Regions from separate parts of the Streptomyces sp. NPDC013187 genome, predicted to be linked through region 1. Evidence: riboswitches for the same ligand, from Rfam matches in the RefSeq annotation. Region 1 holds a riboswitch; the other holds the start of a gene.
What was found. Region 1 has a riboswitch for cyclic di-AMP ahead of ACFY5B_RS39075 (M23 family metallopeptidase). Riboswitches for the same ligand answer to the same signal wherever they lie in the genome.
Positions count from the first base shown of each region.

Region 2: it holds a riboswitch for cyclic di-AMP, as region 1 does, so the genes downstream of both, ACFY5B_RS06570 (M23 family metallopeptidase) here and ACFY5B_RS39075 (M23 family metallopeptidase) in region 1, are expected to answer to the same signal.

Region 1 covers NZ_JBIBAF010000033.1:22,092-25,466, forward strand. Annotated here, with positions in the region: partial or broken gene ACFY5B_RS39070 (aldo/keto reductase) at 1-201, opposite strand, end outside; gene ACFY5B_RS39075 (M23 family metallopeptidase) at 372-1,412, opposite strand; cyclic di-AMP (ydaO/yuaA leader) riboswitch at 1,424-1,580, opposite strand; tRNA gene ACFY5B_RS39080 (tRNA-Met) at 1,868-1,941, opposite strand; gene ACFY5B_RS39085 (dihydrofolate reductase family protein) at 2,009-3,139, opposite strand; gene ACFY5B_RS39090 (MarR family winged helix-turn-helix transcriptional regulator) at 3,217-3,375, shown strand, end outside.
Region 2 covers NZ_JBIBAF010000003.1:122,851-126,225, forward strand. Annotated here, with positions in the region: gene ACFY5B_RS06565 (M16 family metallopeptidase) at 1-1,263, shown strand, start outside; cyclic di-AMP (ydaO/yuaA leader) riboswitch at 1,456-1,620, shown strand; gene ACFY5B_RS06570 (M23 family metallopeptidase) at 1,633-2,421, shown strand; gene ACFY5B_RS06575 (GntR family transcriptional regulator) at 2,643-3,338, shown strand.

The sequences.
Region 1 (3,375 bases):
CTCGGACTCCCCGCCCCGGTTGCCGTCGACCCACGCCGAGTAGACGTCGGCGGTGTCGACGAAGTTGCCGCCGGCGGCGGTGTAGGCGTCGAGTACGGCGAACGACCGGTCCTCGTCGGCGGTCCAGCCGAAGACGTTGCCGCCGAGGGCGAGCGGGAAGACCTCGAGGTCGGAAGAGCCGAGCTTGCGCAGAGAAGTCATGCTCGACGTCAACACCCAGAGGGGAACGCCTCATTCCGCGGTGAACGCAAAAGCCCTGTAAACACTCCCCGCCCGGTGTGCGCCGCCGCACACGCCCGGAAAACGACCGACGGCCCTGACGTCGGGGGGTCGTCGTCAGGGCCGTCGGTCGTTCAACGCACGCCTACCGCTTACGGGTTCAGTCCCTTGCCGCGCAGCCACGCCACCGGGTCGATGCCGCTCGCGGATCCACCGGAGTGGACTTCGAGGTGCAGGTGCGCCCCGGTGACGTTGCCGGTGGCGCCCACGCGGCCGATCACGTCGCCGGTGCTGACCTTCTGGCCGACGCTGACGCCGATGGAGGACTGGTGCGCGTACCAGATCTCGGTGCCGTCATCGAGGGTGAGGACGGTCTTGTAGCCGTACGAGCCGTTCCAGCCCGCCTCGGTGATGGTGCCGCTGTGCACGGCCTTGATCGGCGTACCGGTCGGAGCGGCGAAGTCGAGGCCGGTGTGGTAGCCGGAGGACCAGTAGGCGCCGGCCTGACCGAACGTCGAGGTGAGGGTGTACGAGGAGGTCGGCAGCGTGAACTGCTTGGCGAGGGCGGCGAGGCGCTCGGCCTCGGCCTTCTTCTCGGCCTCCTCCTCCGCCTTCTTCTTGGCTTCGGCGGCCTTGGCCTTGGCTTCCTCCTCCGCCTTTGCGACGGCCTCCTTGGCCGCCTTCTCGGCGGCGGCCGCGGCGTCCTCGGCGGCCTTGGTCTCGATCTGCTCCTGCTGGTGCTCGACCTGAGCCATGATCCGGGCACGCAGCGCGTCACCGGCGCCGGCGCGGGCGCCGGACGTGTCCTTCGCGGTGTCCGCGGTGGCGGTGCCGAGGCTGCTGAGCGGGGTGGCGGAACCTTCGGGGGTGTCGTCGTCCGAGATGAGGGAACCCACCGAGGGCAGGTCCGGCACGGAGATGGACACCGGGGGCTTGCCGGTCTGGGCGCTGGCCATGCCGCCGGCACCCACGGCGGCTATGACGCCGACGCCCAGGACGGTGGAGCTGCGGGCGAGGCCTCCGCCGCGCTGCTTGGTGACGCGATGCCGGCCACGGACGGGACGGATGGACTCCTCGGTGGGGTTCCACTCCTGGAACGGGCCCTCGTCGGTGCGCTGACCGCCGTAGCCGAAGGTGTCGGTGTCGCGCGTCGGCGCGTACGGGGCCGTGGGGGCAGGCCGGTTGGACGCCACGTGGGCGTACTCCTTTCCTTCCTTCTCGCCTACCGGGTTAGCTGACGGGTTCGGAGCAGGAAGGTCTCCTACGCGCGTATACCGCCCGTGCTCGCACGGTGGTGTACGCCCGATTCACCCCAAGTGGTGGTTCCCCGGTTCCCTTTCGGGATTCGGCGCGTGCGCACGGAGCCGCCTTCTGTGACGGCTGGGACGACCGCGCTGCGTTATCGAACGTTAATGGAGGCGCGAGGGGTATTCCAGCGATTCCACTTGATCATTAACCTTTTTCGCGCGGACTTACCTGCCATGACCGGTTTAAATCGGGCGAGTTGACCGCTCCACAAGTGACTGACGAGTTTTGACGGTGTGTCAGTTGTTATGCGGAACGGGGTGGTTCGCTCACCGAACATAATGACGTACCGGGAATGCACCGAGGGCCGGAATCCGTTTGGATTCCGGCCCTCGGCCTTCAGTAGCGGGGACAGGATTTGAACCTGCGACCTCTGGGTTATGAGCCCAGCGAGCTACCGAGCTGCTCCACCCCGCGTCGTTGTGTCACCAGTGTACGCCATCCGCGGGACCGCTCGCACACACCCGCCGTTCCGGCTCCGTGCTCAGCGCGGCAGGTGGCGGTTCGGGGCCTTGGCCTGCTCCTCGTGCTCCGGGAGGACGAGGACCTCCACCCCCTGAGCCGCCAGGAGGCCGCTGCCGTCGGCGTCCGTCACGAAGGTGTCCGGCTCGCGCCAGGCCGTGACGACCCGTCGGACACCCGCGTCGAGGATCAGCCGGGCGCAGGGTGCGGGGCGGGAGGCGCGGTGGGCGCACGGCTCCAGGCTGCTGTACACCGTCGCGCCGGGCAGGCGCGGGTCGTCCGGGTCGAGCTTCGCGAGGGCCGCCTCCTCGGCGTGCACCACCGGGTCGCCGCCCTCACGGGAGTGGCCGCGGGCCAGTTCCGTGCCGTCGGCGGCGACCACGACCGCGCCCACGCTGAACGCCGTGTCCGACGGCGGACAGCGCTCGGCCAGCTCACAGGCGCGGGCCAGCCAGTGGTGGTCGGCGGCGGCGGGCAGGGAACCGGTGCCCGGGGCGGTCGGCTCGTAGCGCATCAGGACGACGTCTTCGATCCGCCGCGACTCCAGCAGCCGGAGCCGACCGTCCTGGTAGCCGCCGGGGCCGAAGAGCCGGGGCGCCCGCGGGTCGCCCACGAAGAGCGGGGCGAGGACCAGCTGGAGTTCGTCGGCCAGGCCCTGGGTGAGGAGCTGGGTGTGGATCAGGCCGCCGCCCTCGACCATGAGCCGCCGTACGCCCCGGACGTCGTGCAGGTGCGTGAGCAGCCGCCGCCAGTCGAGGTCCGCGCCGAGCGGGACGACGTCGGTGGCCAGTCCCAGCGCGCGGGCGCGTTCCGCGCCCTGGCCGGTCGTGTAGAGGACCTTCTCGCCACCCGTGTGCCAGAAGCGGGCGTCCGGGTCGAGGTCGCCGGAGCCGCTGACCGTGACCTTGAGGGGGTACTCGGGCTTGCCCGCGGCCGTGCGTGCGGACCGGCGCCGCTCCGAGTTCACCAGCAGGCGCGGGTTGTCGGCGCGGATGGTGCCGGCGCCGATCAGGATCGCGTCGACGGAGGCCCGCACCTCGTCGACCCGGTCGAAGTCGGCCGGGCTGGACAGGAGCAGGCGGTCGGGTCCGGTGTCGTCCAGGTAGCCGTCGAGGGAGACGGCGGCGGACAGCAGGACGTACGGGTGAGGCATCGGTGCTCCGCGGCTGGTCGGGACGGCCGGACTGGACAGGTCTTGGTTCAAGTTTGAAACAAACCTACACTGGCGGCATGACGACTCGCTGGCTCAGCCCCGATGAGCAGCGCGCCTGGCGCGCCTACATCGCCGCCTCGCTGCTCCTGGAGGACGCGATCGACCGGCAGCTCCAGCAGGACGCCAGCATGCCGCACCTTTACTACTCCATCCTGTCCGTCCTGTCGGAGTCCCCG
Region 2 (3,375 bases), on a different contig from region 1:
CCCGGCCAGCAGGTCGTCGCCGTTGAGGTGCTGCTCGACGCACCCCTGGACGCCGAGCCCGCCGGCCTCGACGGTGTGGCCACGATCATGGCCCGGGCCTTCTCCGAGGGCACCGACAAGCACTCCGCCGAGGACTTCGCCGCCGAGCTGGAGCGCGCCGGAGCCACCCTCGACGCGCACGCCGACCACCCCGGCGTCCGGCTCAGCCTGGAGGTGCCGGCCTCCCGGCTCGCCAAGGGACTGGGCCTGGTCGCCGACGCCCTGAGGGCACCCGCGTTCGCCGACAGCGAGGTCGAGCGGCTGGTCGCCAACCGTCTCGACGAGATCCCGCACGAGCTGGCCAACCCGTCCCGCCGTGGGGCCAAGGAGCTCTCCAAAGAGCTGTTCCCGGCGGACTCGCGCATGTCGCGGCCGCGGCAGGGCACCGAGGAGACCGTCGCCGCCATCGACTCCGCGGCCGTACGCGCCTTCTACGAGAAGCACGTCCGGCCCGCCACGGCCACCGCCGTGGTGGTCGGGGACCTCACCGGCATCGACCTCGACGCCCTGCTCGGGGACACGCTGGGCGCCTGGACGGGCTCCCCGGCCGAGCCGCGTCCCGTGCCGCCGGTGACCGCCGACGACACCGGCCGGGTCGTCATCGTGGACCGTCCGGGCGCCGTCCAGACGCAGCTGCTGATCGGCCGGATCGGCCCGGACCGGCACGACCGCGTGTGGCCCGCGCAAGTGCTCGGCACGTACTGCCTCGGCGGCACCCTCACCTCCCGCCTGGACCGCGTCCTGCGCGAGGAGAAGGGCTACACCTACGGCGTACGGGCGTTCGGCCAGGTCCTCAGGTCCGCACCCGACGGCACGGGTGCCGCGATGCTCGCCATCAGCGGTTCCGTCGACACGCCCAACACCGGCCCCGCTCTGGAGGACCTCTGGACGGTGCTGCGCACCCTCGCCGCCGAGGGGCTGACCGACGCCGAGCGGGACGTCGCCGTGCAGAACCTGGTCGGCGTCGCGCCGCTGAAGTACGAGACGGCAGCGGCCGTCGCGAGCACGCTGGCCGACCAGGTCGAGCAGCATCTGCCCGACGACTACCAGGCCACGCTGTACCGGCAGCTCGCCGCCACCGGCACCGTGGAGGCCACCGCGGCGGCCGTCAGCGCCTTCCCGGTGGACCGGCTGGTGACCGTGCTCGTCGGTGACGCGGCGCAGATCAAGGCGCCCGTCGAGGCCCTCGGGATCGGCGAAGTCACCGTCGTCGCCGCCGAGTAGCGGCACACGCGCTCAGGGGCCCTGGATGTCTTCGAAGGCACCAGGGCTCCTTTATGCCCGAATTGGGATGGGAGTTGCCTGTCTGCCCTGTGGGATGCGCTACAAAAGCCGGGATTCGTTTGGGAATTGAAAGTGGCGCCGCTTAGCGTCGTCCGGGCTGTTCGTCAGGCAGTGCGCCGCACCCGCGGCACCGGACAGTCATCGCCGAGTCCCCGTACGGCGCGAGCCAGGGGAGCCGGGGACCCACCGCAGTCCCTGGGGTGAATCGGACGCCCGCGCGTGCCGCGAGGGAGTCCGTAGGAGACCTTCCTGCTCCGAACCCGTCAGCTAACCCGGTAGGCGAGAGGGAAGGAAAGGACCAGCCACCACATGGCGTTCACTCGCGCCACCGGGAAGCACCGTCGTCCCAGCAAGATCCAGCGCCGCACCGCCCGCGCGGCGGGTGTCGCGGCCCTCGCCACCACCGGCGTGATCGGCACCGTGGCCGCCCCCGCGGCCTTCGCCGCCGAGCCCAGCGCCGAGCAGACCGGCCTCACCCCGGTCGTCACCATGGGTGACACCGTGGCCCAGCAGATCGACGCCCAGGCCGTCGCGCAGCAGCAGGCCGCCGAGGAGGCCGCCGCCAAGCAGAAGGCCGAGGAGGCCGCCCGCAAGCGGGCCGCCGAGGTGGCCGAGAAGGCCAAGGAAGCGGCCGAGAAGGCCCGCGAGGCCAAGGAGCGCGCCGCCCGCGAGGCCGAGCGCAAGCGCCTCAACGCCTACGTCGCCCCGATCTCCGGTTCGTACGTCTCCACCGGCTACAAGGCCAGCAGCGGCCTGTGGTCCTCCGGCAGCCACACCGGCGTGGACTTCCACGCCGCCAGCGGCACCTCCGTGCACGCGGTCGGCGCGGGCACCGTCGTCGAGGCCGGCTGGGGCGGCTCCTACGGCAACCAGATCGTGATCAAGATGAACGACGGGACGTACACCCAGTACGGCCACCTGTCCTCCATCGGCGTCTCGGTGGGCCAGCAGGTCACGCCCGGCCAGCAGATCGGCCTGTCCGGCGCGACCGGCAACGTCACCGGCCCGCACCTGCACTTCGAGGCCCGTACCAGCCCCGAGTACGGCTCGGACATCGACCCGGTCGCCTACCTCCGCTCGCACGGCGTCGGCGTCTGACCGGAACCTCTCCGCCGTTCCCGAAGCCCCGGCTCCCCGAGCCGGGGCTTTCGGTGTTTCCGGATGCCCGCGGGGTGCCTTCGGATGCCCGCCGCATGTCCGCTGTCCAAAAAATATCCCTGGATTCTCGCCTGCCGTCGGAAATTCCGGCTCATTGCAATAGAGTCACAGAATCACGCGCCGCTCGTCGGCGTTTCACGGGGATTAAGCGGAGGTCGGTCATGCGTATTCCCGCGCACTCGGTGTGCACGGCCATCCGGGACGACATCGTCGCGGGTGTCCACACACGCGGCAGCCGGCTCACCGAGGAACTCCTCGCCCGCCGCTACGGCGTCTCGCGGGTGCCCGTCCGGGAGGCGCTGCGCACGCTGGAGGCCGAGGGCTTCGTGGTGACCCGCCGGCACGCGGGCGCGTGCGTGGCCGAACCCACCGAGCAGGAGGCCGCCGACCTGCTGGAGATGCGGATGCTCCTGGAGCCGCTCGGTGCGGCCCGCGCCGCCCAGCGCCGCACCGAGGCGCATCTGAAAGTCCTGCGTGGACTGGTCCGGCTGGGCCAGGACCGGGCCCGCCGCGGCAACAGCGACGACCTGCGCTCCCTGGGCGCCTGGTTCCACGAGACGCTCGCCCAGGCCTCCGGCAGCCCCGCCCTGACCTCGATGCTCACCCAGCTCCGCCACAAGATCACGTGGATGTACGCCGTGGAGGCTCCGCTCAGCCCGGTGGAGTCCTGGACGGAGCACGGCGCGATCGTGGACGCGGTGGCGCGCGGGGACGGCGAGCGCGCGCGGGCGGTCACGGCGCTGCACACCGAGCGCGCGATCGGCGCGCACCGCCTGCGCCTCGGTTCCGCCGAGGATCGCGCCGACCGTGTGAGGAACTCGCAACATGCCGTAAACACGGCGAGCCTGCGGCATTAACACGACAGCCGTATACAAAAGAGTGACCAATTCCCGA